Regions from separate parts of the Selenomonas sp. oral taxon 136 genome, predicted to be linked through region 2. Evidence: riboswitches for the same ligand, from Rfam matches in the RefSeq annotation. Region 2 holds a riboswitch; each other region holds the start of a gene.
What was found. A riboswitch is a leader RNA that binds a small molecule or an ion and turns the genes downstream of it on or off. The one in region 2 is predicted to bind cobalamin.
Positions count from the first base shown of each region.

Region 1 (7,479 bases), 230 kb from region 2:
TGCACGCAACGAAAAGACGGGCTACAAGATCCGTGAGAGCCAGGTCAAGAAGACGCCGTACACGCTGGTGGTCGGCGATCAGGAGATGGAGAGCGGCACAGTCGCCTTCCGCAAGTATGGAGAGAAGGACAGCACAGTCCTGCCTGTCGCGGACTTTATCGCGCTCGTACAGGAAAAAATTGCGACGCGTGCACTGGAGTATTGACAGGATACTCCGATCTGTGGTAATATATCTCACGTTGAAAGCAGAAGCCACCGCTTCTCACCTGCGGGCATAGATGTCTGACGGGTTGCATGAGAGAATGTATGAGGGTGGCTTTATGCCGCCCTTTTCTATTGCCGGATGGCGTAATCATGCGCATCCGTACCAGGAGGTGTTCTTGCCATAAGCAGGGAATCTTTGCGAATCAATGAGGAAATCCATATCCGTGAGGTGCGTGTCACCAGTGCGGAGGGGGAACAGCTTGGCATTATGCTGACGCGCGATGCCCTTCGCATGGCGGAGGAGCAGCATCTCGACCTGGTCGAGGTGGCGCCGAAGGCGAAGCCGCCCGTCTGCCGCATCATGGACTTTGGAAAGTTCCGCTATGAGCAGCAGAAACGTGAGAAAGAAGCGAAGAAGAAGCAAAAGACCATCAGCATCAAGGAAGTCAAGCTGCGTCCGAACATCGACGAGCATGACTTTAATGTCAAGCTGAAGAATGCGCTCCGCTTCGTCGAAGAGGGCAACAAGGTCAAGGTGACGATCATGTTCCGTGGGCGTGAGCTCTCCCATCCGGAACTCGGGCGCGTGGTTCTCGACCGCGTCTCCGAACGGCTGGGCGATCTCGTGTCGATCGAACGCGGTGCGAAGCTCGAGGGAAAGAATATGACGATGATTCTTTCGCCGAAGGTGCAGAAGCCCGCCAAGGCGGCAAAACCCGCGAAGCAGGAAGATAAAGGAGGAAATGGCGATGCCGAAGATTAAAACGCGCCGCGCTGCAGCGAAGCGCTTCACCGTAACAGGGAGCGGAGAATTCCGCCGCAACAAGGCATACAAGAGACATATTCTGGAGAAGAAGACGCCGAAGCGCAAGCGCAACCTGCGCAAGGCAGCACTTGCCGACAATTCGGACTACAAGCGCATCCGCAAGATGCTCCCCTACGCATAAACGGGGCAATGAAGAGAACCCTACGTGGGTAGGAAACAGGAGGAATTGCTATGCCAAGAGTAAAGAGCGGTGTTACGGCACACCGTCGTCATAAGAAGATTTTAAAGCTTGCCAAGGGCTATCGCGGCTCGCGCAGCAAGCAGTTCAAGAAGGCAAACGAGACCGTCATGAAGGCGCTTTACTATGCGCGCCGTGACCGTCGTGCAAAGAAGGGCACGTTCCGTCGTCTCTGGATCGCACGCATCAATGCAGCAGCGCGTGCGAACGGCATCTCGTACAGCCGCTTTATCGCGGGTCTGACGAATGCAGGGGTCGAGGTCAACCGCAAGATGCTTGCCGATCTCGCCATTGCCGATGCAGCGGCATTCACGCAGCTTGTGAACGTCGCAAAGGAAAATCAGTAAGATGGGAGCAGCCTGATGAGTCATCGGATTCATCAGGCTCTTTTTATACGATGAAAAAGATCGAGACAATCACGAGTGCGGAGAACCCACTCATCCGCCGCCTCTCCGTGCTGGTACGAAGTCCGCGCCGCGCCGCCAAGGAAAATGTATTCTTGGTGGAGGGACTACGCCTTGCCGAGATGGCAGCGCGCTCAGACGGACAGATCCTACACGCCGTATTGATGGAGCGTGCCTTGGCAGCGGAGCGAGCTGCCATACTGGCAGAGCAGCTGCATCTGCGCGGCGTGCCGGTTAACTGTGTCCCGCCGCGGCTCTTTGCCGCCTGCGCGGAGACGGACGCGCCGCAGGGAATCCTGCTGCTGATGCAGCGTCCCCCCCGCAGATCATTGACCGATCTCGTACACGCGGCGGAGAAAGTACCGTTTTATCTGGCTCTTGATCGTGTGCAGGATCCCGGCAACGTCGGCATGATTCTGCGCACGGCAGATGCAGCGGGCGCAGCGGGCGTGATACTCCTGCGCGGCTGTGCGGATGTATACAGCAGCAAGGTCGTCCGTGCAACGATGGGCTCTCTGTTTTACGTTCCCTTTATCAGCGGCGTCGATGATGAGGAACTCCTGCGTTTCGCACAGGAGCAAAGCCTATATCTCTATGCGGCTGCGTGCGACGCCGATGCTGTGACGCATTTTGCAGCGGATCTGTGCCGCCCCACGATTGTCGTCCTCGGCAACGAGGCAAACGGTGTATCGGAGCGCCTCTTGGGCGCGTGTCAGCACCTCTACGTCCCAATGTGCGGGCAGGCGGAGTCGCTCAACGTCGCCTCGGCCGCCACAGCGATCCTCTATGAGTCCATGCGTCAGCGCAGCTACGCAGGGATATAATAGATATAGTTTTATCACATAGAACTATAAAAAGATTCTTTTATATTATTGACAAAATAAACTAATTTGTAATATCATAAGAGTGAAAAAATTCATATTGTAAGGAAACAGGTGTCGAAAGACTTAATAAGGAATTCGGTATAAGCCGAAGCGGTCCCGCCACTGTAAGAGGAGCCCCGTCATCGTATGCCACTGGAAGAAATTCTGGGAAGGTTTGACAGGGTGAGGAATCTGAGCCAGGAGAATTGCCTGCTTTAACATCACCGTCGATTCGGACGTTGTTCGGAATCGGTACCTGCGAGCGATGGGAAGGGGATCATCTCTGCTTCTTTGTGAAGCAGAGTATCTTCGGCAGGTTTGTTCTGCCGCCTTTTTGAAATGATATGACCGCCTTCGTTCAGAAGGCGGTATTTTTTTGAAAGGAGAGTCCAGTATGTTCTATACTATTGACTGAATATAATGACGGGATTATTTATTTTGGTAATTCTACAGAAATGAGGATAATCTATGTTGTCTCGATGGAAACAAAGACGGCTTGTGTTGGGCGTTATGGGTATGCTGTTGTCTGGTGCGCTGCTTCATCCGATGATTGCCGCAGCAAGAGGTACCGCAACTGATACTGGCGGGGAAGAAGAACAGGCATCTGCCATGGTTCATATGGAGCCGACATCATCGAGTCCTCCGTTGAAATATAGCACTTCTGATATCACCGTCGAGGCGAAGCGTCCCACATGGGAAGATATTCTCTCCCCCGGCACCGTGACCATTATACGCCCGGAGGAGTTCAAGGGCGAACAAAAGACACTGCCTGACTTTCTCAAGATGGTTCCCGGCGTGCATGTACGCGAGGTGCAGGGCAAGGGGCAGTATACGACGGTCACCGTACGCGGCTCGACGGCAGCACAGGTCGGCGTATTCGTCGACGGCGTGCTGACGAATCTCGGCGGCGATGCGGCGGTCGATATCTCGACGATCCCCGTCAGCAATATCGAGCGCATCGAAGTCTACCGCGGCTACATCCCGGCTCGCTTTGCGGGCACCTTCATCGGCGGCATCATTAACGTCGTGACGAAGAAACCGACGGGCGCACATGGATCCGCCGAGATTGGACCGAGCTCCTTCGGCGGGAAAAAAGCCTCCGTTGAGATCACAGCCCCCCTAGGTGCCGGCAGCCTGCTTTTTGGCTACAATCACGAATCGCGTGATGGTGACTTCCCCTACCGCAGCTATGCGGCGGAGCAGTTCTATACAAATACCGACATTGGACGACAGATCGTTGCGACACGGACAGAACTCCAAGGCTACCTCGCTATGACACCGGCAGGGAAAGCCGCGTTTGATATCGCACATGGCGCCGGAGCATGGCAGCAGAATGTAGATGATTGCATCCAGTGGCTGGAGGACAATGGGGGCCGGTTGGTTACTGCTGCGGATGATCCGCACCGCCGGCGGCAATACAATGACTACAGCAATTCGGATCTGCTTGTCAAATGGCAGAATGACGATTGGATGATCAAGGGAACATACAAGACTGTCGATCGGCATCTGCCCGACAGTCTCTGGGTCGATTATCGAAGTTATTTCGATATGATTCAGCCGGGGCTTCTCGTTGATAAATACGATCTCTATAAATACGACAAGCGGCATCAAAAAATCAGTGCAAAGGAGCTGCTCGTACAGCGCCGCTATATAGGAAAGAACTATGAATGGGGCTGGATGGTCGACTACCTCACCCAGAGCAAGGATTACCGCGCCGAGAATATTCACGACGGTCTGCGATACATGATTAAGATTCCCATGCGGGAGTGGAGCCGCTATCGCTCGAAGAAATACAATGTACAGGTGGACGGCACCTATCAGCTCAGCAAGAACAATATGCTCGACTTCCAGATGAATTACTCTCACGAGCGCATGAATATTGACGGCGATGGGCTTAATGAGGTCATCGATGACGTGCAGGCGGGTATCGGAAATCTCTGGGCACAGATGCGCAACCAGTTCGATCAAAATATCTTTAACTTGCAGCTGCAGGATACAATTACGCTTGACAAGAAGCGTTCATGGCAGCTGACGCCTGCCATCCGCTACAATCGTTCACAGATTATAGGATACAGTCAGTTCGGTCGATTCAATCCACTCAAAACATATCGCTGGGTTCACCCGGAGGACAGTCAGGTGGATTCCAAGGTGACATGGCAGCTCGCATTAAAAAAAGAATTCAACAACCACTTTACGATGCGTATGACGGGCGGCACCTACTTCCGCCTGCTCAATATGTACGAAATCGCAGGTGACGGCGCAGGAATCATGCCGGCTCCAATGGATTACAAGGGGAGCGGCGCGAAATTTCCACAGCCCGAGTATGGCAAGCAGTTTGATCTCAGTGCCATTTGGGACGGCAAGTTCCTTGGGGCAGATAATCGAACGACGCTCACATATTTCTGGCGCGATACACAGCGCATGCTCTACCTCTACCGTGCAGGACTCAACTACAGCTCGTACTTCAACGATATGCGCGGGAAGGCGCACGGCATTGAGCTGCAGACGAATTTCCACTGGAAGAAATTTGATCTCGACCTCGAAGGCACGTACCTCAATATAGCGGCGCAGCGCAGGGACTCCTCCCCGGGCGTCCATTATGATTGGTTCGAGGTGCGCCCAACCTATCAACCGAAGTGGGAAGGCAATCTCCGACTGACCTATCGCCCGACGGAGAAGTGGCTCTTCTTCAGTGAGGGACACTATGTTTCGCAGTACTACACGCACTATGCCATCCCGCAGGTCAGGGATCCTGTGGAAAAGGAACTTTCCGGCAGGCCGAGAGCAGCGTTGAAAACAATCAACTTGGGATTCAAGTGGTCGCCGCGCAAGGATATGACGCTGTCGATTGGCTGCAATGACGTGTTCGATGCAGCGTCGAAGCTAAAGGTGCACAGCGTGCAGCGTTACTTAAGCGAACCCAGTTGGGTAAATATCGAGTATCCGCTGCAGGGACGCACTTACTATATGAGCTTCCGCTATGAGTTCTAAAGAATCACCGATAAAAGGAGGAGCATTATGAAATCGCATTTTGGTAAAGTGCAGCGTATGCGGCTTTCTGTTCTCATTATGGGCGGACTGCTCTGTGCTTCGACTGCAAGTGCGGCAAACCTCGTCTCGACCGTCCCATCGGACTACGGAAACAGCGAGATGGGGACCGTGACTGGTTCCCGAGTGACGACGCAGGTGGATGCCGATCCCCAGGTCGGCGTGCTGAAAAACCTCAACCGCGATCCCGCATCCTTTGGCTTCCATCAGAAAGGCAAGAGTATGGTCTTGCTGCGTCAATACACCTATAGCACGACGGAACTGGAAGGGACGAAGCTCATCGATCCAAATTCTGCTGGTGCGGCGGCGAGCGTGGCGAGCGGAAAGACGGCAGATGTACCGAATATGCATGCGGCGGCAGGCAGCGATGAATATATTTATATGACCGGCTATGATCTCGGGCAGATCGGTGTCGTGCGCCAAAACGACAAGCGATTGATGGAAAACAAAAGAGCTGTTGTCAACCTCAAGAATGACATCAAGCAGTACTGCGGCTACAACTTCACCGAGACGTTCAAAAACCTCGACGAAGATTCAAAGGGCGAGAAAGACAAAACCTACACGGGTGACCCTGCAAAAGCACAGGTGCACGGTGAGGCGCTGCTCGTCGAGGGGCGCAGGCTCTATGTGGCGGCGTCCGTCAATCCGCTTGGGGGCTATGATCCCTACGATGACGGCTTCCTGATGCAGTACGACATCCAGGACGACGGCACCCTGAAGTTCGGCAGCTATACGCGCATCAGCCGCAACATCGATCAGGGCAGACTCAATAAGTTCAACGACCATATCCTCATTTCCTGCATCGGCGGCTATCAGCACTATAACGGGACGGGCAATACCCACTATACGGCGCTCAACATCGCCAAGATCGATCAGAATACGGGGCGCATCCTGGGCACGGAGCAGCGCCGCGCTTCTATTCCAGAGCATGTCAAGGGAACCGGCGAGGATATGCGCGATCTGAAGATCCTGCCGAACGGCACTGCCTACGTCATGACGTACAATCTCAGCCCAAGCGGCAGCCAGATCAATGCGCATGTCTACCAGACGACCATGTCCAATCTGATGTCGGAACATCCCGACGATTGGACGGAGATTGCCGTTGCGCACGAACAGGAGGGATGGTTCGGCAAGCTCAACGCCGAATACTATACGAAGCGTCTCTGGCTGGAGCTTGGCGATACTCTGCAGGCCTATACGGACGGCGATGATGCGGCGAAACATATATGGCAGGCGAAGGATTTCTCCGAGAACAAGGCATTCAGCCGCTTCAACAAGATCACGATGATCGAGCCGGACTGGGTCTACGGCACGACGGCATCCGTCGTCATGACGCTGCCGCCGGAACTGGGCGGAACGACGACCGCAGCGACACGCAATGAGAATGCCATCTGGAAAGACAATGCCGTATACACCGATACGGTCACGACGCGGCAGAGCTGGGACGGTGATACCGTTGTCAGCATCGGGCAGGATAAGCTCGGCGACAAGTCGACGAATGTGCTTGCGGCGATTTCTGCAGCCGGAGGTAAGCGCCTTAATATCAGCGCAAAGAAAAACCTCCTGCAGCTGCAGGTGGAAAACACGGTGGGAAATCCGACGGGAATCTATGCTAGGGGAACGGATCTCACGGTAAGTGCGGCAAAGGGCATCAATATCCTCACGCGAGGGCTTGACGGCGGCAATACCCTGACAAATGCCGTTCAGCTTGATGCGATGAAAAACAAGGCGGCGCAGCTTACCATCAACGGACCGCTCAGTATCTCGATGACAGGCGGCCTTGGCGGCAACGGCGTCGCGATCCAAAAGAGTGACCGTTTTGGAGAAAAATCTTATGAAGCGGGCACCGCATCGGGGATCCGCATCAACGGCAATCTGAAGATCGCAGGTGAACAGACGGATCAGTGGGGTATTCCGCTCAATCGTGAGAATGTATTCTCGCGCTTCAACAATGCA
Region 1 is NZ_CP014239.1:203,762-211,240, reverse strand. Features, by position in the region: gene thrS (threonine--tRNA ligase) at 1-205, shown strand, start outside; gene infC (translation initiation factor IF-3) at 401-967, shown strand; gene rpmI (50S ribosomal protein L35) at 954-1,151, shown strand; gene rplT (50S ribosomal protein L20) at 1,202-1,555, shown strand; gene AXE86_RS00935 (TrmH family RNA methyltransferase) at 1,606-2,436, shown strand; cobalamin riboswitch at 2,529-2,703, shown strand; gene AXE86_RS00930 (TonB-dependent receptor) at 2,944-5,466, shown strand; gene AXE86_RS00925 (autotransporter outer membrane beta-barrel domain-containing protein) at 5,494-7,479, shown strand, end outside.
Region 1: linked by a shared signal. The riboswitch ahead of AXE86_RS00930 (TonB-dependent receptor) and the one ahead of AXE86_RS01970 (ABC transporter substrate-binding protein) in region 2 are both predicted to bind cobalamin.

Region 2 (7,479 bases):
TCTACAAGGAGATGCAGGACGATATCGGGATCGTTCCGCCCGATCACGGCTGTCTCATCCCGTGGGCGCGGCAGGGCGTGCTCCTCCTCAACACCGTTCTTACCGTGCGCGCTCATGCGGCGGCATCGCACGCGGGACACGGGTGGGAGCGGTTCACTGATACCATCATTCGCCTCCTCGGAGCACGTGAGAAACCGCTCGCCTTCATCCTCTGGGGCAGTCCTGCACGGAAGAAACGCAGCCTCATCACGAATCCGCGCCATCTCATCGTCGAGTCGCCGCATCCGAGCCCGCTCTCGGCGCACCGCGGCTTCTTCGGCAGTCATCCATTCTCGCGTGTCAACGACTTCCTCACGCGTGTGGGGGAGATGCCCATCGACTGGCAGCTCCCTCCGGCAAGTGAGATCAAGCCGTAATCTTTGATTCTTGCTGAAAGGAGATTATCATGAATGCATTACTATTGCGCGGTATCTGTGCCCTCGGCCTGCTCAGCTGCATCGGCGGCTGCGGTGCACCCGCATCGTCGTCGAGTGAGATGCCGCATGAGATCGTGCAGGAGAACCAAGCTGCCGCAGGACAGAAGGAGATCTATCTCGCCGGCGGCTGCTTCTGGGGGACGGAACTCTACCTCAGTCTGGTGCCGGGCGTTGTCTCTGCAGAGTGCGGCTATGCAAACGGTATGAGTGCCCATCCTTCCTATGCGGAGGTATGCAGCGGGAGCGGGCATGCGGAGGCGGTTCACGTTATCTATGACCCGCACATCATTTCGCTCGATCAGCTTCTAACCGCATTTTACGACTCCATCGACCCGACGGCAGTCGATCGGCAGGGCAACGACGTCGGGCGGCAGTATCGTTCAGGCATTTACTATGTGAAGGCAGACGGCGGCAAGGATGCATCGATCATCCGTGCGTCGTTGGACGCACTGCAGAATCGTCTCGGTCAGAAGACGGCTGTCGAGATGGGACCGATCGTGAACTTTTATCGTGCAGAAGACGATCATCAGGAGTATCTCGAGAAGCATCCCAACGGTTACTGCCATATCTCCCCTGCGCTCATCGCTGCGATGCGTGAGAAACGTGCGGAAGCCGAACCGATGGGGGAGAAGAAAAACGTGCGTCATGATGAAAAGCCGACAAAGGCTGAACTCAGAGAACGTCTCACGGATCTGCAGTACGCCGTTACCCAGGAGAAGGCGACAGAGCCGCCCTTCCGCAACGAATACGATCACGAGTTTCGTGCGGGTATCTACTGTGACATCACGACGGGCGAGCCGCTTTTTGTCTCCACGGATAAATATGACTCGGGCTGCGGCTGGCCGGCGTTCTCACGTCCAATCGATGCGGCACTGATTGCAGAGCAGGAAGATCGCTCGCACGGCATGGTGCGTACCGAGGTTACGGCGACGAACAGCGGCGCGCATCTCGGACACGTATTTGACGATGGCCCCGCCGCAACGGGTGGGCTGCGCTACTGCATCAACAGTGCGTCCCTGCGGTTCATCCCGAAGGAGGACATGGAGGAGGAGGGCTATGGGGACTATCTCTATTTGCTGGAAAAATAGACTCGGAAAGATCCCAGCGTATTGAGATGATTCGTAAAATATCCCTTTGTCGTATTGACAAGCGATTCTTCCAATGTTACTATAAATGCGTTTTATGAAAACTTTATATGAAGTGGATCAGGTATCGGCGCGAACTGCCAGGTCGTTTGACAGTTTGCAGAGATATAATAGAGAATCCGGTAAGGAAACGTATTTTCCCATCAAGCCGGAGCGGTCACGCCACTGTAGCAGTGAGCAAACCTGCATGGGGACATTGTCTCCGCCACTGAGGGATTTCCCTCGGGAAGGCGCAGGTGCGCGAGGAACTGGAGCCAGGAGAACTGCCTGATTGACAATCGCCGTTTGACCTGCGAGTGATAGGGATGGGGATTCCAGTGTGTCTGCGGATACAGCGTGATCCTTTGTTGTGTGAAAAACCCCTTCTGTGTATGCAGGAGGGGTCTTTTTATGCACATCTTCTCTTTTGCATGCAGGTTCATCGGTGCAGGATGAAGAAAGGTGACGAAGAATGAAGCATGCAAAGAAACTGCAATACGCATATACCCATGCCTTATAATTGGCTGCTCTATGCGCTCCTTGTCGCGGGCTGTCTTCTCCTTCTCACTGGCTGTGGAAACGGGACGCGGGTGGAGTCGGATGGGGATGCGTTCTATCGCGGAACGGATGATACCGGGGCGGAGGTCGTTGTCACGGAAAGACCGCATCGGATCGTGTCGCTGGGACGAGGGATGGATGAGATTCTCCTTGGGATTGCTCCGCCGGAGCAGATCGCGGGGCTCACCTCCACGGTGGATGATCCGGGAATATCCTGCATGACGGAAGAGGCACGCGCCGTATCCGTCAAACTCAAGGACAGAAGTCCGGAGCGCGTTGCGGCACTGGATCCAGACCTTGTCCTTGCGATTGACGGCATACCGAAGGAGCTGGTGGACAGCCTGCGCGATTTGGGGATTCCCGTCTTTGTCTCACGTACGCCGAATAACCTCGAGGACATCTTTGCGCGCATTGAGACGGTTGGACGCCTGATTGGACAGGAGGAAAATGCCGCCGCACGCATCGCCGAAAAACGTGCCCTTCTCGCTGATGTGGAGCGGCGCGTTGGAGACATCCCGGAGGAGGAGCGCCCCATCGTCGTTGCATTTGCGTTCAGCGGTGTGTTTGGACGCAAGGATGGGCTCTTTGACGATATGTGCCGCCGTGCCTCCCTGCGCAATGGTGTGGCGATGGCGGGGCTGACGGCGACGACTGCGGTCTCGATGGAGCAGGTGGTGGCACTCAACCCCGACGTATTTCTCCTGCCGACGTGGAGTACAGAGGGGAAAACGACGGAGGAATTTCGCGAAAAACTCTGCAGAGACCCCTTGTTTATCCATGTGAAGGCCGTGCAGGAAAATCACCTCTATGTGGTTCCGGATCGGTATCGTTACAATACTTCACAGAATGCGGCAGATGCTGTCTACGCATTGGCACGCGCTGTCTATCCGGAGCGCTTTGCCGATGAAAAGTAAGGGCATCGGGGCAGTACCGCTGCGCATGCTCGTCATGAGCCTTACCGGAAGTTGTAACCTTGCGTGTCGCTACTGCTATGCCGCAGCGCAGGACAGACGCACGATGACATGGGAGACGGCGCGGCGTGCCATCGACCTTGCGGCGACGGGCAAAATGCCCTTTATCCTGCAGTTCTCGGGGGGAGAACCCCTCCTTGCACTGCCGCTGCTGCGTCAGATGGCAGACTACGTGCGCAGCAAGCGTATCCCGGCACGCATGGATTTGCAGACCAACGGAACATTGCTGACCGAGGAGACGGCGACTTTTCTGCGTCGTGCGCGCATTGGGATCGGCGTCAGCCTTGACGGTAGACCTGCTGTGCACGATGCACTTCGCTGTTATCCTGACGGCAGAGGTACGGCAGCGGATGTTGTCGCAGGGATTCGTCAGCTTGCGCAGTGCGGCATGGAGATCGGCCTGACCACAGTCGTCACAGCGGACAATGTTACAGAGCTTTCCGGTGTTGTCGAGATGGCATACTATCTCGGCAATGTGCGCCGTGTGGGCTTTGATCTCCTGCGGCCACAGGGGCGTGGCTCTGCCGTTCGCAGCGCACGGGCCGAGGACATGGCGCAGGCGATGGAAGCGGTTTTTGCGCTGAACCGCAAACTCGGGCGAATGATCGGCCACTCTATGGCGATTAGCCAGATGGAGCAGGCGGCGTGTCTTGCCCAGCGCACAGGCAGTGGATTTTCCCACTGCCATGCGATGAACGGGGCGGGGGTACACGTTGACGCGCTTGGAAATATCTACGCCTGTTCCTCCTTTGTCGGCGATGCGCACTTTCTGCTCGGCGATGTGGAACGTGGCATTGATGTGCAGCGCCAGAAAGAGGTGGCGCAGGAGATGCAGAATGCTATGGCGTTCTGCAGGACGTGTGTGGATTTTTCCGCCTGCGGCGGCGCGTGCTATGCACGCAGGGCTGGGCAGGGACATCCCGCCGCCTCCACTGCCGAATGTGCACTGAAGCGTGCGGCGATGAAGGAGTCGCTGAACGTAGTTGTACAATGCAATAAGAGGACAGGTCAATGAAACATAGAACAGTTTACCCGTTTACTGCAATCGTTGGGCAGGAAGAGATGAAGACGGCTCTTCTCCTCAGTATAGTCATGCCCTCTCTCGGCGGTGTGCTCATCAAGGGAGAGAAGGGAACGGCAAAATCCACTGCCGTACGCGCTGCCGCTGCGCTCCTGCCGGATCTGCACGCCGTGCGCGGCTGTGCCTGTCACTGTGATCCCGCACGCCCCGAGCTCTACTGTGATGCCTGTCAAGAGAGAAGCGCAGAGGGGAAACTGCCGCAGGAAGAAGTTCCGATGTGCGTGGTGGAGCTGCCCGTCAGTGCGACGGAGGACCGCGTGGTCGGGACGCTCGACATGGAGACCGCGATCCAGCATGGACGCAAGGCGTTCGAGCCCGGCATTCTGGCGGCCGCGAACCGCAATATCCTCTATGTGGATGAGATCAACCTGCTTGAGGATCATATCGTCGATATCCTGCTCGACTCGGCTGCAATGGGTGTCAACACCGTTGAACGCGAGGGGATTTCCTATGCACACCCTGCACGTTTTGTCCTCATCGGTACGATGAATCCGGAGGAGGGGGATATCCGTCCACAGCTTCTCGACCGTTTTGCGCTCTCAGTGACCGTTGCGGGGGAGCAGGATGCCGAAAGCCGCGTTGAGGTGATCCGTCGTCGGATTGCCTACGAGCGGGATGCAGATGCCTTTGCCGCGACATACGCGGCAGAGCAGGAGCAGCTGCACACGCAGATTGTCGCAGCACGTCAGCGCGTTGCCAATGTGGCAGTGCCCGACGACATCCTTGGGCTGGCGGCGCAGGTCTCGTTGACGCTCGGCGTTGACGGGCATCGTGCCGATATTACCCTCATCAAGGCAGGGATTGCACACGCGGCACTTGCAGGACGAACTGCTGTCAACGCAGAGGACTTGCTGCGCGTCAGCCGACTTGTCCTCGCACACCGTATGCGCCGCCGTCCCTTCGAGGAAGAGGCGGTCGACTGGAGCGCGGTGGATGCGATCTTGGGAGCATCTGCGTAAACTGCATTTCGGAGGAAAGAGCTTGAACACCCCGCATTATCCACTGACTGCTGTGGTCGGGCAGGAGCACGCGAAACGCGCACTTGCGGCTGTACTGGTGAACCCGCTTGCCGGCGCCCTCCTGATCTCCGGTACGAGCGGAACGGCAAAATCCGTTCTTGTCCGTGCGGCAGCCCCCTTTACGGTGACGGGACGCATGGCGGAACTGCCGCTCGGTGCGTCGGAGGATATGATCTTCGGCACGATCGACATAGAGGCTGCCCTGCAGCAGGGAGAACGGCGTCTGCGGCATGGGCTTCTTCATCGTGCGCGTAATACCTTCCTCTATATGGACGAGGTGAATCTCCTGCGCGAGGACATTCTGTCCACGGTTCTGAAATGTGCCGAGGATCGATTCTTTCGCCTTGAGCGGGATGGGCTTTCATTTACCGAAGAAGTTTCCTATACGCCTGTCGGCACGATGGATCCCGCCGAGGGGACGCTCCGCCCCACCCTGCTGGATGCCTTCGGGCTTTTTGTGTCGATGGAGGATGTGACTGACCCTGCACAACGCAGGGAGATCGCCGCACGGGTACTCACCTTTGAGCGTGACCCGGCGGCGTTTCGTGCGTCCTATGCCGCACAGGAGGAGGATTTTGCAGCCTCGATTTGCCGTGCACGTGGCCTCCTGCCGCGCGTGGCAGTGCCGTCTGCTATTCTGCACTTTGCGGCCGCCTGCGTCCTGCGTGCGCACTGTGTCGGAAACCATGCGGAGATCTATCTCATCGAGGCAGCGCGTGCGCTTGCAGCACTCGCGGGCAGGGCATTCGTTATGCCCGTGGATGTGGAGGAGGCGGCGGAGTTCGTACTCGTGCATCGGATGAACCGCCCGCAGGAGGAACAGCAGCCACCGCCTGACAACGCGAATGTGCCGGAGCAGGGCAATAGCGATGTGCCGGATGACGCGCAGGATCCGCTTCCACCGCAGGATGAGGGCGCAGCGGATGAGCGGCAGGAGCCCATGCAGGGCAATGAACAGCAGAACGCCTCGCAGGATGAGACGGATGATGCACCGCCCTCGGAGGAGGATACTTCCAGCGGCGACGCGGAGGATTGCATTGCCGCCCCGCTCGAAGGCGTTATGGCGCGGCTCTCGCTTCTCTCCATGACGATGCGTGCACAGGGCGGAAAGAGCGGCAAGCGTGACATCCTCCAAACGCATACAGCGGATGGGCGCGGGCTGCGAACGAAGATGCCGCGTGTAGGCAGCCGCCCCGATCTCGCACTCTCTGCGACACTGCGCGCAGCCGCGCCCCATCAGCACGTCCGTCAGGGCAGTCCGGCGGTTGTCATTCGACCCGAGGATGTGCGCGTCTGGGTACGGGCAAAGCGCACAGCAGCGAACATTCTCTTCCTCGTTGATGCCAGCGGCTCGATGGGCGCACGTGAGCGTATGCGCATGGTGAAGGGCGCGATTCTTTCCCTCTTGCAGGAGGCGTATCAGAAGCGGGACTGTGTGGGGCTCATTGCCTTTCGGCGCGATCATGCGGAGACACTCCTGCCGATGACGCGCAGCGTGGAACTGGCGGAAAAGCAGCTGCGTGAGCTGCCGACGGGCGGACGAACGCCACTCGCCGAGGGGCTTGCCCACGCACTGCAGATGCTGCATGAATTGGAGCGCAGGGGCGGAGGAAAAAATGTTCTCGTGCTGGTCACGGATGGTCGGGCGAACGCCAAAGAGGGGGACGCTGGCGTACAGCGCGCCCTGCGGGCGGCGGAGGAGGTCGCAGGGACACAGGCGCTCAGTCTTGTCCTTGATACGGAGCGCGCCGTCCCGCGCGTCGGTATTGCGCCGGAGCTCGCCCGCCGCATGGACGCACGATATTACACCTTGGAGCAGCTCTCGACGGAGGGCGTGCTTGAGATTGTCCGCGCATCCCGCAGGCGATAGAATCAGGAGCGGTACGATATGAAGATTGCAGTCTACACCAACATCCTGCGCGTGCGTGTGCTCGCGCGTCGCTGTGCTGCGTATCTGGAAGAGCCGGAGGTACGCGTGTGTGCTGTCAACGGTATGGATCGCTGGGAGGAAAGGCGTGCGGCGGCGGATCTCCATCTCTTTCTCTGGATGGGTACGGGGCTGGACAATGATTTCCTGAAGCAGGCGTCGCGCGATTTGCAGAAGCATCGGATTTTGCATCTGATCGTCGTGGATCATGCGGAGCATGACAAGGTGACGTACGGCTTCTCAGCGGAGCAGATCCATACGACGTGGGCATATTTTCGCTATGACGGCGAGGCGAATATGCGAAATCTCTTCCGCTGGCTCGG
Region 2 is NZ_CP014239.1:429,562-437,040, reverse strand. Features, by position in the region: gene AXE86_RS01980 (uracil-DNA glycosylase) at 1-416, shown strand, start outside; gene msrB (peptide-methionine (R)-S-oxide reductase MsrB) at 446-1,564, shown strand; cobalamin riboswitch at 1,667-1,906, shown strand; gene AXE86_RS01970 (ABC transporter substrate-binding protein) at 2,110-3,072, shown strand; gene AXE86_RS01965 (radical SAM/SPASM domain-containing protein) at 3,062-4,144, shown strand; gene AXE86_RS01960 (ATP-binding protein) at 4,141-5,169, shown strand; gene AXE86_RS01955 (VWA domain-containing protein) at 5,192-7,099, shown strand; gene cobN (cobaltochelatase subunit CobN) at 7,118-7,479, shown strand, end outside.

Region 3 (7,479 bases), 660 kb from region 2:
ACGACAGTCGATGCCATATCCGTACCCGCATTGCCTCCGGCCGCACGCATGAGAATGTCACAGACAGCCACCGGCTCGATCGCAAAGCGTCCTGCTGCAAGCGAAAGGAAGAACACAGCGATGAGCAGCACCGTCATGATCGTCCAGAGAGCTGCATTGCTTTGTTTCATAGGGCGGCTCACTCGTGCAGAATCATCTTGAGATCGGCATCTGTCAGCGTGTATGAGAGGAATTTTTCATAGAAGCCGCGCAGATCGTCTGTCAGACGGTAGTCATTAAAAACATCCGGATGCAGTTTCTGCGCGATCCACTTGATCATCAGCGGTGTCTCGACACAGGGTGCATCCCAGCGGTACAGACCAATCGGAGCCTTGTAGACACGCCCCTCGCGCACCGCCTTGATGTTCTTCCAATTCTGTCCCTCAAGTTTATCCTCGAAGAGATCGGCAGGCTGAATCGGGTCAAAATTGCTGAGGATGATAACATCGGGATCCCACGCAGCGATCTGCTCCATTGTGACCGGCGTCCACTGTCCCTGCACATCCTTTGCGACGTTCACACCGCCCGCCGTCTCAATCATCATCGTGTTGACGGTTCCACCCGCCGCAACCTTGAGATCACGATCGCGCAGATAGAGCACCTTCGGCTTTTCTTTGCCTTCGAGCGCCGCCTTTTTCGTCTCAAAATACGCCATGATGTCTTGCTGAAAGCCCACTAGCTCCTCGGCACGCTTCTCCTTGCCGAACACCTGCCCGATGACGCGGATGCCCTGCTGGACGTCCTCCAATGTACCGTACTTCAGTGCAATCGTGGGGACCTTCAGCTTCTCGAGCTGCGCAATCTCATCCTCCTGATAGTTCCAGACGATGATGGCGCTCGGGTTCAGCTTGCCGAGTTCCTCCATGTGGATGGAGAAGTCCTGCCCGACAAAGTCTGTTGCGGCATTCGCCATCCCCGGCGCAAGCACCTTGAGCATGGACTTCTCATACGACGCCTTCGCCGACGGGTGCATGCCCGCAATGCGGTCGGCCGAACCGTCTACCGCAAAGGCAACAGATGCCCACGGAATCGGCACAACGGCGATGCTCTTAACCTCTTCCGGCAAATGCACCTCGCGTCCGGCCGTGTCCGTCACGACCCGCTCCGCCTTGGGCGCGGACGTTTGCTGTGATCCGCATCCTGCGAGCACAGCGCATATAAGCAACAGTCCCGCAAGGAGATCGAATGAAAAACGATGTGTCATCATGTCCTCCTATTTCTTCTAAAAATCCCCATGAAACGATCAATTGACGGAAAGATTATCATAGTCTACGATTAAGTACAATCGAATAGATTCAAAGCAATACTTCAATATTTTTGAACTATCAACATTTCAGAAATGCGTCCAACGCCGCAGCGAAGTCTGTGCCAAGCACGCCGCTCCCCTCTCCTGCGGCATCTCTGCCCGAGAGCAGCCCCGACGGCAGAGGAACAATGCGCTTCTCCCCCATCGCAGGCGGCAGCGCAGGATCAGCAACGACAGCATCCGCCGCATCCCATGCGGGCTGCAGCTCCGCAGCCGTACGAAAGACGAGCACGTCGGTCTCAGCTGCCTGTCGATACAGTGCCGCCGTCTCCTCGTCCCACGCATAGGCTGCACAGCGGATATTGCGAAATCCATGTGCACGAAGCAAGCGATCAATGGCTGCGGCCGCAATCGGGTCGGCGATGACGAGGATCTTATCCGAACGCGGATCTCCTGCTGTCTGCTCCACAGATGCCCCCTCTATGGGCAAGCCAAGTACCGAAGCGATCTCAGCCCGCCATGCAGTCTGCCCCGCGGTCCCGAGCGGCAGGCTGCGGACAACGGGCACATCATATTCCCTGTGCAGCCATTCTGCCGCCGACACACCGGCAGCAGATACCAACCAGACCAATGAGGGGCGTTCGGTCAGTGCGTCGCGCCCTGCAGTGCACACGTCGCAGCCGTATGCAGTGAGAAAAGCAGTCGGGGCATCCAGCTGTGCCATATCGCCGAACAGCAGCGGGCTGTACCCGAGGATGAGAACCGTCTGCCACGCCGCCCACCACCCATTGGCCGCCTCCTGCACGAGGCGAAGCAATTCCGCTGCAACACCGCACACAGCATCATGAAAACCGTCCGTCGGCGATGCACACGCACGGCAACCCTGCTCCTCCGCAGCCTGCAGAACCGGCGCAGCCTCCATCGCCATAAATGCGGGCACCGGTGAACTGAGGAGATGCACCGTACGGTACGTTCCCTCTGCTGTGAGCGCACCGATCTCTGTGGCAGCGGTCTCCTCCATGCCAAAGATATAGTCCTCCGCCTGTGGGATGAGCGCATAGACATCGCTGCGCTCCGGCATGAGATCCATGCGTGCAAGCGCATTCCGGCAGCCCGACGGCGTGACAAGGACATGCGCCGCGCCCTCTTCCCGCAGGAAATCCGACACGCCCGCCGTATCGCTCATCGGCGGCGGCAGCGGCGCCGATGCCGTGACCGTCCCCTCCTCCGGCGGCAGCGCGGCGAGGAGCTCTTCTGCAGTCTCGTGCCGGATGCTGTCCGCCTTTGCCAGCGGCCCACGAAAGAAACAGCGCACGATGCAGCCCGTCTCCGCAGAGAGCGTACACTCGATATCTGCAAAACCCAGGCGTGTGAGGATGTCGAGACAGGAGAGATAGATCACGACCACACGTACACCGAGCAGGCGTGCGGCATCGCGCACTGCATCTCGGATCGTTTCCTCCGCCGTTCCAAGCACGTAATCCTCTGCCCGCACAGCAGCATAACGGAACCGCCCGCATGCACCGATCTGCATTGCGCGATGGTAGATGGAGCGAAAACAGATGAGTGCCCCCGCTGCGACAACGACGAGATCACGTCGCGCCCACAGGCGGTCGAGACTCGTGTCAAAGTCCCGAATTTCCTCAGCGAGAATCGGCTGCATCGACATCCTCCTCATCGTGAAGCAATTCCTCTCCGCCCTGGTTTCCGTTCTCCTCCCCAAGGATGTCAAGGAAGAGATTCATTGCGGGGCTGCGCCATTTATTCCGATGAACCCCGTAGTATGATGTTACAGTCATCGGATCCGACTGCGCTGCAGACAGCCGGCCGAGAGCCATGCGCTCCCGCACCGCATGATCCGGCAGCAGCGCAATCCCCATATCGTTTTCAACCAGATTGATGATGGTCTGCGTGCTTCGCAGCTCAATCATATTCGTAAACGAGATCCCCCGCTGCCGCAGATAGTCGTCTGCCAGCTGCCGAATCTCACCCGGATGCGGCATCGTGATCAGCGGCATCTCGTTGATCTCCATCTCCCGCTCACGAAGGTTCGGGCACCATACAGCTGCACCAACCGAGGTATAGAAATGCACGGGGCACTCCTCAAACACCCGGAACGCAAGGTTCTCCTTGTCTCTCTCCTGAATCGTGTATGCAAGACCGACATCGATCTGCCCGTCACGGAGTGCCGCAACAACATCACGGCTCGTGAGTGAACGCAGACGCAGATCAACACGCGGTGCATGCCCATGCAGACGTTTGAGCAGGGGCGGCAGACGGAAGCAGAGCAGCGACTCCGGCGCGCCGACTGTGAGCGTCCCCTGATAGGCGGCAACACCGTATTGAAAGCTTTTGACCTTCTTCACTGCAGCAAGCACCTCGTCCACATACGGAATCAGTTCCTCTCCCGCCTTTGTCAGGATCATGCGCCGCCCGCTTTTCTCAAAAAGCGGTACGCCCGTCAGCTTTTCCAGCTGCGCGATGTGGAACGTAATCGTCGACGGCGTGTAACTGAGGAGACGCGCCGCCTTTGTAAAGCTGCCCGTGCGTACAATTGTCTTGAACGTCGTGAATATCTTTAGCTCCATCCGTATCTATCCTCATTGGCAAGTACGAAATACTCAAAAAAATGTAGAGAAGAAATCGTTCATTGTAAAATGAAATTGGACACATAAAAAGTCGAACATACAAAATCGCTCCGGCAAAACACCTTTGCCAAGACCAGTATATTCGACGCTCATTCTACCATAAAATACCGCGTATTCAAACATCTAAACGTCAATCAGCGCATACAGTCAAGCCGATGGTTCAACTCCTTTCGCCTCTCTCTTGACAATAGGCAGAAGCAGTGATATTCTTCCTCACGGAAGCCATCATCACGACAAACAGCATACTGATGAATTAGGTGTCGCAAGACTTAATAGAGAAGCCGGAAGAGCCGGCGCAGTCCCGCCACTGTGTCAGCGAGCGAATCTGCAGAAAACGTCACTGAGGAAACTTTGGAAGGCGCAGAGGAGCGATGAACTGGAGCCAGGAAGAACTGCCTGATCGACGATCACCGTCTGACCTGCGAGCGACGGGAAGGGGATCTGTGTCTTGCGCTGGATCGATCCGCATCTTTGCGGTGACCTTTCGACGGCGGTTTTATGCGCTGTGACGCTGCACGCGGCAAGGCAAGGATATTTTGCAGTCTCTTCTCTCATTTGCAGAAAGGGGCTGCTTTTATTTGCGAACGTTCAGGACGCAGAACTGCCCTCTTCCCGCCGGCCTCGGACGTATGCTCTGCAAATCTACAGCTTCCATGGGCGTCGCAGGAAATGCTTTCGGCAAAAGGGGACTGCGGCGGAGAACTCATATTTTTGATGGGGTGAACACATGAACACGAAGAGAAGAAATGCACTCATCACGATCGGCGTCGGACTCATCCTATGGTTCCTGCCGGTTCCTGACGGAGTCACAGTACTCGCCTGGCATTTGCTTGCGGTCTTTATCGCGACAGTGCTGGGCTTTATTCTGCATCCGCTGCCGATCGGCGCGGTGGCCTTCATCGCGATTTCCTTCTCCGCATGGACAGGCCTGCTAAAGACGTCCGATGCTTTGGCAGGCTACGGCAACAGCACGATCTGGCTGATCGTCTGTGCGTTCCTCTATTCCCGCGGCTTCATCAAGAGCGGACTCGGCAAACGCATCGCTTTCCGCATCATCGAGGCAATCGGCAAGAGCGCGTTGTCGCTCGGCTATGCCATCGCCCTGAGCGAGCTTGTGATCTCGCCCGCAACGCCCTCGGCCACAGCGCGCGGCGGCGGCATTCTCTATCCAATCGTGCGTTCACTCGCGGAGGCTCTAGGCTCAAAACCCGGTGAGAGCGCACGCCGCATCGGCACCTACCTCATGCAGGTCGGCTACCATACAGACGCCGTGACCTGCACGATGTTCGTGACCTCGATGGCGGGCAACCCGCTCTGCGTGGCGCTCGCCGAGAAGACGCTGGGCGTTCAGGTCACGTGGATGGGCTGGGCGAGCGCTGCAATTGTGCCGGGACTCATCGCGCTCCTGCTCGTCCCCTATGTCATGATGAAACTTTCGCCGCCCGAACTCGTGCGTATTCCCGACGCCAAGGATCTGGCACAGCGTGAGCTTTCTGAAATGGGGCCGATGAGCCTTGCGGAAAAGGGACTTTCCGTCATCTTCGTTGTCTCTCTCGCACTCTGGGCAAGCTCCGGCCTCACGAACATCGACGCGACACCCGTTGCCATGGGCGCAGTCTGCCTCATGCTGATACTCGACATCATCAACTGGCAGGACGTCATCCAGGAAAAGGGTGCATGGGACGCGATGTTCTGGATGGGCTCTTTGATGACACTCGCTTCGGCTCTCGCAAAATCGGGCATCATCACATGGATCGCCAATGGTGCGGGCGCGGCGATTTCCTCGCTCGGCTTCGGTTGGCTTATTTCCTGCCTCATCATCCTGCTCTTCTACACCTACATCCACTACGCCTTCGCCAGTGTCACGGCACGCATCAGTGCCCTCTATGCGGCATTCATCGCTGTCAGCGTCAGCGTCGGTGCACCGCCCCTTTTGGTCGCCATCATCTTCGGCATCTTCGCCGATGTGCCGATCTCCCTCACGCATTACGGCAACGGCTGCGCCCCGATCTACTTTGGCGGAGGCTATGTCTCGCAAAGCGAATGGTGGAAGAACGGCTTCATCATGACGACCATTACGACGCTGATCTACCTGACAATCGGCGCGGCATGGTGGAAAGTCTTGGGCCTTTGGTAAATAGTAAATCACTGGCAGCCCCCTACGTGGGGGCTTTTTATATACCATTCTCCCCTCCCTCGTTGCCCGTAAACAGGACGACAAACTCTTTTAGGCTCCCTGAGTCTGTCATAATATCCTCTTGTAACTGATTCTTGATATAATTCCAGAATAAGAGAATTATGACTTAGTGTAGGGGAAAATGGCTAATGATTCTTTGCAAAACTACAAGAGATCCCAAACGCTAGTACAGTGACTGGGATCTCTTGTATGATAGAGTTTTTCTTCGTTCAGACGTACGGACGGATATCCTATTTTCCTGTGATAGGTTGACCTTCATCAAATCGCTCTGCCATATGCTTGTAATGAAGTACAGCTGACTAAGCAGTATGAACTATCACAGCTGTCAGTACGAATTGCCATTTTCATAGGTTTCCTCCATATTTCCGGTTTTTGGATTGAACCCATCTATAAATAGCTCTGCACCATGTGCCAACAACAATTCTTTTTGTTCCTCGTTGTATTTTTCTCCTACAACAGACAGCTCATCATAAACCATGCTTAACGCCGATGACCGAATATGCCACTCATCCTTCGTACTGCACATAGAATCGAAATCCGTATTGTAATTAGGGTCAGCCCCTCTGCTTAGTAAAAATTCCATAATACGAGCGTCTGGAATATATACCGATTCGCATAGCGGAGTACACAGACACCCAAATCCGTATAAATTGATATCAGCCCCATGCTCGAGAAGGTAATCAACGCACTTCTGCATCTGGGAAATTTTTTGTTCCACATCGTCCATGGATTTCCTAGGATCACATTCATCCAAATAATCATCTGCGACAGCCTCAACACATTTATAGACCGGAGTCCCACCGTCTTGGTCTATCGCCAGTACATCTGCACCGGCTTCTATTGCAATCCGTATGGCATCTATGTCGAGATTATCACAGGCCTTAAATAGTGATATATCCTTCTCTGTAAAGCGATTTATCTTCTCGCCGTGTAGTAGCTCCATATCCTTGAGAGAAAGCGTCGTAAAATAATCCTTGATTTCGTCCCATCCATAAGAAATGTCCTTTCGTTTATATCTGTTCCAGCTGAGCAAATCGTGAGCTCCATAATCTTTTTTTACGTCATCTGTGTCGATGATAATGTTCAGAACAGGGGCCGGAGTCATGCTCAACGAAGGCCCATCAATAAAGGTAGAATCTGTTATTTGATATTCCGTGGAAACTGAATACCCCTCGGAAACTCTTATGATTCCAGATTCTGCAATCGACGCCATCGTTTCATACAGTGAATCAATTGCATCATTAGGTGTACCATTTTTATAGACCAGTTTATTAAAGGAACTGTTGATAGGAACCCATTTCACATCAAAGGCCGAGGAGTATTTAGATTTCATTACGCCCAATGACATA
Region 3 is NZ_CP014239.1:2,215,682-2,223,160, reverse strand. Features, by position in the region: gene AXE86_RS10680 (FecCD family ABC transporter permease) at 1-170, opposite strand, end outside; gene AXE86_RS10675 (ABC transporter substrate-binding protein) at 179-1,246, opposite strand; gene AXE86_RS10670 (hypothetical protein) at 1,365-2,954, opposite strand; gene AXE86_RS10665 (LysR family transcriptional regulator) at 2,929-3,873, opposite strand; cobalamin riboswitch at 4,172-4,347, shown strand; gene AXE86_RS10660 (DASS family sodium-coupled anion symporter) at 4,661-6,070, shown strand; gene AXE86_RS10655 (ankyrin repeat domain-containing protein) at 6,456-7,479, opposite strand, start outside.
Region 3: linked by a shared signal. The riboswitch ahead of AXE86_RS10660 (DASS family sodium-coupled anion symporter) and the one ahead of AXE86_RS01970 (ABC transporter substrate-binding protein) in region 2 are both predicted to bind cobalamin.

Region 4 (7,479 bases), 880 kb from region 2:
TTTCCGTTTGGTCACCCACTTTTGACGTTTCTGAATATTGCTATCAGGGAGAGAGGGGGCTGCTATGCGCCCCTTCACTGTGCATAGCGCGCCCGATGGCGGGGCAGCACCCCGCTGCTCCTCAGTGCGGATGGACGACGGAGACGGCGCCATTGCTGCTGATGGCGCGGTACGTGCCGTCGCTGTAGACCTCGACGAACTCGTAGCCGCCGTGTGCGGCGAGCGAACGTGCGCCCTCCATGCCCTCGGGGAGGGGCTCGCCGCGCTTATAGTGCATGATGATGCCCCCGGTGATGTTGATGGTGTGCACCTCGTAGGGTGCGCCGAGAAAGCACTGCGCGACGATGCCGATGGGGATGGATGCGATGTTGACGATGTCGGGAAACTCCGCGCGGATGGCGTCGACGATGGCGTCGCGCTCCGCCGTGCTCATGGTCGCGCCGCCCGCATCGAGCTTGTGGATGGCGTCGATGTACGCCTTGGAGCGCGGCTCTTTGAGACGGCGCGCGAGCTGCACGGCGTTTTCCTGCGCCTCTCTCTGCGTCTCTCGGGGGGCAGCGGTCAGGCTCAGGCGGCTTTCCTGCGTCTGTTCCGTCTGATTTCGGTGGAGTAGTGGTCGCGGCATGTTCGTTCCTTTCTGTCGGGGGAGTTACACCAGTACCTTGCGCGTGCGCATCTCGGCGGATTTTTTGAGCTCGGTCTCGCTGCCGATGGGGCGTCCGCTCGCGGGGACGGCACGCTCACGTCCCCAGTCGCGGATGGCGGCGATTTTTTCCGGCGCGGTCGCGGAGAGCGGGACGACGTTTTCAAAGGCGCTGCGCAGGTTCTCTGCGCTCAGGCTGAACGCGGGGTTCGCGATGGCGCGGTAGGCGAGGTCGCGGACGGTGGACTCGAGATCCGCGCCCGTAAAGCCGTCGGTCATTGCGACGAGGGTGTCGGCGAATGCGCCCGCGAAGTCGAGCCCCAGATACTTTCGCATGTAGAGGTGCAGGATGTCGCGGCGCTCGTCGGCGGTCGGCAGGTCGATGAAGAAGAGCTCGTCGAACCGCCCGCGCCGCAGGAGCTCCGAGGGGAGCATGGAGACGTCGTTCGCCGTCGCGACGACGAAGACCGGCTTGCGGCACTCCTGCAGCCAGAAGAGGAACTGCCCGACCATGCGCGTGGAGACGCCGCCGTCGTTCGAGCTGCCCGCGCCCGAGAGTCCCTTTTCGATCTCGTCGATCCAGAGGATGCACGGCGCGACGTTCTCCGCCGTCTGGAGTGCGCTCTGCAGCTGCTGCTCGGTCTGCCCGACGTAGCTGCCTTGTACGGTCGCAAAGTCGAGGCGGTAGAGCGGGAGTTTCCAGCTGGCGGAGATCGCCTTGGCCGAGAGGGACTTGCCGCAGCCGGGCACGCCGACGAGCAGGATGCCGCGCGGGGACTTGAGTCCCTTTTCCCGCAGCAGGCTGCGTTTCTCCGCAGTAAAGAGGAGGCGTTTCTCGTCGAGCCAGTTCCGCAGTCCCGTGAGCCCGCCCACGTCGCGGACGCTCTCGTCGACGGTGATCTTCTCCAGTCCCGAGATGTCGGAAAAGAGGCGATCCTTCGCCGTGCGCACCTCGTCCATGTCCTCCCGCCGGATGGATTTTTTCGCGATGAGCGCCGCCATGACGTTCTCTGCCTCGATGGCGGTGACGCCGCAGAGGATGGAGGCCGCCTCGCGGATGTCGGCGTCCGTCCACTCGATCGTGATCTCGCCGCGGTAGTCGTCGATGTAGCCGCGCACGATCTGCTCCATCTCGTCCTCGTCGGGCAGCGGGAGCTCGAGACGCAGCCCGAGGCGCTGGAGGCGGTTCCAGATGGGGGAGGTGGTGAGCACGATGATCTGCCCGCCCGTCTCGTTCGCGAGGGTCACGAGGTCGAGGAGCTGCCGCGCGTCGTTCGTGTCGGTCGAGAGGTCGGGCGTCTCGGTCAGGACGAGGGTCGTGTTCGCGCGGTGCTTCATCTGCTCGCCGATGAAGTCGAGCGCGCCATAGACGGACTTGTCGTCGCTGAGCACCTTGTCCGTGGCGAGGTCGTAGACGCCCTTGGACAGGGTATGGATGCAAAAGGGTAGGGAGAGCTCCTCTGCGACCTCTTTGAGCAGTGTCAGCGCGCGGGCGCGCTCGACGGTGTGGAGCGTGATAAAGGGGATCCGTGCGATGCCGTAGCGCGCGAGCAGCTCCTTGCACGTCTGTCGTGCGGTCATGAGAACGCCTCCGTTTCCAGTACGTTTACCCTGTGGCTGCGCACGAGCGCGCTCATGCGCCCCGTGCGGTCTGTCTTTGCGGAGGCCTCAAGGGACTCCTGCGTGCGGTCGGCTGCCGTCTGTACGGCAGCGATGGTCTCTTTGCGCGTCGCGGCGGGGAGGGCGGGGAGATCGGCCGCCGCATAGAGCGTGCGAAATCTGCGCCGCTGGGCGAGGAGTGCCGCGATGGTATCCTGCTCGGCGGATGCGCGCGCGAGGTCGCGCGAAAATGTGTCGCCGTCCTTCTGGATGCGCGTGTTCAGGGCATCGAGCAGCCGCTGGGTGAACCGCTCGGCGACGCCCGACTGCCACACGAGCGTCCCCGCGCGCATGGCGTGCACTGCCTCCTCGTCCGCCGTCCCCGCAGCGAATGTCGTTAGGAGCGCCGCCCACTGGGCGTAGGTGCGCGGCGGGGCGATCATGCGCGTCTCCTGCGCACGGGCGCGGTCGGCGGCTCGAGGTTCCACGCGGGCAGCCCCGCCGCGAGCACCTCGGACTCGCCGCGGGCGCGCCTCTCCTGCGGGCTGCGTGCGTCCTGTGCGGCGGGGGTTGCTGCGCCGTGCGCTGCCGCATCGCTTGTGGGGATCGCAGCAAACGGATGTTGTTCGTTCATCGTAGGCCTCCTATATCTATATCCTCGGCGAGACACCTGCGGGCGCTGATCTATAGGGAATCACTGATAAATTCGGCACAACCATCTTGACGCATCTTTTTCGCCCGCTTTTCGTTAGCAAATCCTCCACATAGCTCTTGCTATGCGTCCGGTTTGCTGCCTCAATCGGACAAAAAATCTACGCCAATCTGGCAGACCTCATTTTATCAGTGATTCCCTAGCCCGTTCATTGTTGCCTCCTATATCTGCATCCTGCGGCCGCCCTCGCGGACGGTGCGGAAGGCGGAAACGTCCAATGACGTGAGGTAATCCAGCGCCTTTTGGCTCTCGGCGTCGAGCGCGCGGAATGCCTCGCGGTAGTCCACGACCTCGGCGAGGAGGCCGCGCACGATCTCCGCCCCTGTTTTGCCCTGCTCGGCAAAGCGCTCCTGCAGCTCCTCGCGCTGCGTTTCGAGGGCGCGCTTTGCGCTGCGGTAGTTCAGGTAGATGAGCACGCCGATGACCGCGCCGATGACGAGCCCGACCGCACCGCCGAGATAGAACCCGAGGACGATGGGGACGATGCCCGCCCACCGGCAGAGCTCCTGCTTCCCGGTCAGACGCAGCTTTGCCAGCTCGCGGTCGCGCATGGCGTCGTTCCACGCGGCGAACTGCCGCAGGAGCTCCTCCTCGTTCTCGCCGTTTTCCGTCTCCCCCTCGAACTCCCCGATGCGCAGCGCAATGCTGTGCGGCACGGCGGCGCGGTTCTCCGCGATGTGGTCGCGATAGGCGGAGAGCATCCAGTCCTTGGATATGGCGAGCGCCATCTTCTGCGTCGCGACGCTCGCCTGCGCCTCCTTCGGGTTCATGGCGGCGTCGGTCAGGAGCTGCATAAAGTCGCGCCGCTCCTCGAACGCCTCCTGCTTGAGCTGCATTTCCTTCTTTGCGCGCGTCTCGTCGCCGCCCTCATCCGCGACGAGCTGCTCGAACGTCACCGCTTCGCGCAGGGGCTGCTCCGCCGCGTCGAAATCCGTCACGAGGTTCGTGAGGACGCGGTCGAGCTCCTGCACCAGCGTGCGCATGGGCGGGTTCTGCATGACGATTTGCTGGACGTGCGCGTAAAATTTGCCGTGTAGCTCCGCGCCGGCGAGTGTGGACTTCAGATCGGCGACGGTCGGGCTGTGCTCCTCGAGATAGGGATAGTGGAACGCGGCGGGCGTCTCGGGCTGCATGAGGGAGAGCGCCTCCTTCCAGCGGCCCTCCTGCGCCTCGACAAAGCCCGGCTGCTCGGAGAGGCGGGCGAGCCATGCGTCGAGCTGCTGCGCAATCAGCCCCTCCGTGTCCACGCCTAGGAGCCCGCTCGCATACGCATCGACGATGAGGATCGCCTTGCGGTCGAGTGCCGTCTCATCCTGACGCATGAGATAGTGCTGCGCCCAGTGCAGGGCAGGGGCACCGCGTCCCGCACGGCGGCAGACGAGGGCAAAGAAGAGCGCCGTCTTCTCCTCGTCACGGCGCAGTGCCTCGCGGAGCGCACGCACGGCGATCTCCTCGTGGTCGCTGATCCAGGCGGAGAGGGCGACAAGCGCGGACGCGAGCCAGTACTCGGGTGCGCGCAGCATCAGCTCCTCGCCTGCCGCGCGCACCGTCTCCTGCCGCACGATGGCGAGATCGTTCGCCTGCAGGATGCCCTTCGTCGTGCGGCGGATCTCGGCGTAGTGCCCGTACTTTTGCTCGAGCTCCTGCCGCAGCTTGACGAGACGAGTCTCCGCGAGCTGGGCGCGCGCGGTGAGGCGGTGCGCCTGCACGAAGGCGTGGAAATCCGCCGTCAGCGCATCGAAATCCTGCTGCAGCGCGTCGACATTCTTGCCGACGGTGATGACATTGGAATTGGTTGTGTCGATGTACTCACCGAGCTCCCGCAGACAGTTCCATATCCCGGAAAGATCCGCCTGAGCAATAATGCGGTCAGCCATGCAGTACCCTCCTGTTCAGCGATGCATCATATAATTTGATTCTCATTATATCATGTTGCGAAAAGCGTGAAAAGCCTGCGTTTGTGCGAATGAATCCGCAGCGGATCGAACACCGAATCGTGCCCCCGACGGGGATGGACGAGAGTGCGGCGTACACGAATGAAATCTGTGAAAAGTAATTGACACTGCGATATACCTACGGTATACTACGATAGCAAATATAAATAAGCAGGTTCGGTGCCCCTCGGGGCGTAACAGGGAAATCGGTGCAATGCCGATGCGGTCCCGCCGCCGTAATGCTGAGGATGCCCTATGATGTCACTGGGAAACCGGGAAGGCAGGGCAACGATGAAGCAGAGCCGGAAGACCTACCGAATCTCGTACGCCGGTGCGCTCATGGCGCGCGCCACTGCATCCTGCGATGGACAGGACGGCAGGCTTTTTTTGCGGGCGTACACGGTCATCTGTGTGATTTTGGGGGAATGGAAATGACACGACGGAATTTGGCACTTGCGGTCGCATTGGCGGCACTGAGCGCAGCATGGACGGTGCCGGCAGCGGCGTAGGAGGGCGCGGCGGACGTGCACGCATCACCAGATGAACATACCCTTGGCGAAACCGTTGTGACGGCGACTCGTATCGCAGAGCCACGCATGAAAATCCCTGCTAACGTGACGGTCATCACCGCGAAGGATCTTGAAAAAAGGCATGCGTTTAGTCTGCGCGATGCCCTGACACGTGAGGCGGGCATTTACGTTGCACCAACAGCCGAAGTCAAGGATGGTGTCATGCTACGCGGATTTTCGGGCGCAGATATCCTCGTCATGTATAATGGGCAGATGCTGAACACTGCCTTTGACGGAGGTGTCAATTGGGACTCCATCCCACTGACCAATATTGATCGCATTGAGATCGTGCGTGGCGCCGGATCGTCGCTCTATGGTGGACATGCCGTCGCGGGCATCATCAATATCATCACGAAGAAGCCGACTGCATCAGAGGCGACAAAACCTCAAATCCATGGACAGGTCGATCTTCAGAGAGGCAGCAACAATACATGGCAGCGCGGACTTCAGGTCACAGGTGGTGATAAGAATATTTCCTTCCGCGTCGGCTATGAGAAGCGTACGTCGGACGGATGGGTCGGTCATGCCGTAACGGCGGAGGAAGACAGTGGAAGTTATACGCCCGATGCGACCGGTTCCTTCAGGAGGCTGTCTGATGGCGACTATATTATAGGCAGCCGTGGGGCAAAGAAGAAGGACAGTGAGAATACCTTCGTCGATCTGAATTATGCGTTTGACAAGAACCGCTCACTTGGCTACACCTATCTGCATGCCTCGTATCAGTACTCCTATCATGATCCCATCACCTATTTCAGGGATGCCGCCGGGCTCCCTGTTTTCTCAGGCACTGTCCTTCTGCCAAACGGAAACTATATCAGTGCTTCGCCCGATGATTTTCTTGGCTACTATGGCCAGCGGGAGCAGGATATTCACAAACTGCGCTATGAGGATACAAAGAACGGTTTCAAGGCAGGAATTGGCTACAGCAATACTTGGAAGGATGGATACTCCAGTGCTGATGGAGCAACGGATATTGACTGGACGGGTGCCGGCGACCGTGCGGAGTATCCGGCCAAGAACTATAATGCGGATCTGCAGAAAAAGTGGACGCTTGGCAACAATACACTGCTTGCCGGATTCTCGTGGATGAAGGATAAAATGCGCTATCGCAGATTCGATCTCCTCCATTGGAAGGATTGGGGCTCGACCTATGGCGCACCGTATCAGCAGAGCGGCGGTTCTGTGATGTCGTCGGCACTCTTTTTGCAGGATGAGCTGGCACTGGATGCACGCTGGAAACTTCAGCTCGGTATACGCTATGACCGCTTCGACAAGAAGGACGGGTACTCCTACATTGGAGCCGCACGCAGGGACTACGAGGACACATCGTTCCATGCGTGGAGTCCGAAGTTTGCCGTTAGCTATGAGCCGCAAAAGGATACAATGCTCTATGTAAGCTATGGAAAATCCTTTAATCCCCCGTCGATCTATCGGCTCTATCGCCGTGCGGGAAACAGTGCGAGCTCTATCCAGGCAAACCCGGATCTGACCCCGGAGATCTCCCGTACACTTGAGCTGGGAGTCAAGCAGAAGATCGGTAGAAATACCTCCTATGGACTGACGCTGTTCCGCGTGGACACGGAGGACAAGATTGCGATTGCAAAGAGGAATAACGTGCGTGCCTACTATAATCTGAACGAAGCGATGGTCAAGGGGGCGGAGTTTGAACTGAAACACCGTTTTCATCGTGACTGGCGTGCGTATTTTAACTATACCTTTGAGTCCGGTGAGTATACGAGTGGCGGCAAGACCAAGCGTGACTGGGATCTGCCAAAACACATGATGCGGTTTGGTATCGAATATAATCGTAATAAATTTAACGGCGTACTCGATGCCCAGTACATTGCCGCGCGTCAGGGCGCGGACAGCGTTACGGGAGAGTATGGCTCGGAAGACAGTTACTTCGTGACCAATTTGTATCTCAATTACAAGCTCAATGAGAACGTTAAAATGCAGTTCGGCATTGAGAACCTCTTTAACCGCAAATACTATGCAGGTGAAGCGGCAAACGAGAGAACCTAC
Region 4 is NZ_CP014239.1:1,312,447-1,319,925, forward strand. Features, by position in the region: gene AXE86_RS06365 (hypothetical protein) at 122-625, opposite strand; gene AXE86_RS06370 (AAA family ATPase) at 650-2,224, opposite strand; gene AXE86_RS06375 (hypothetical protein) at 2,221-2,730, opposite strand; gene AXE86_RS06380 (hypothetical protein) at 2,682-2,876, opposite strand; partial or broken gene AXE86_RS13270 (secretion protein HlyD) at 2,932-3,054, opposite strand; gene AXE86_RS06385 (DUF456 domain-containing protein) at 3,116-4,831, opposite strand; cobalamin riboswitch at 5,050-5,221, shown strand; gene AXE86_RS12730 (hypothetical protein) at 5,180-5,323, shown strand; gene AXE86_RS06390 (TonB-dependent receptor) at 5,413-7,479, shown strand, end outside.
Region 4: linked by a shared signal. The riboswitch ahead of AXE86_RS06390 (TonB-dependent receptor) and the one ahead of AXE86_RS01970 (ABC transporter substrate-binding protein) in region 2 are both predicted to bind cobalamin.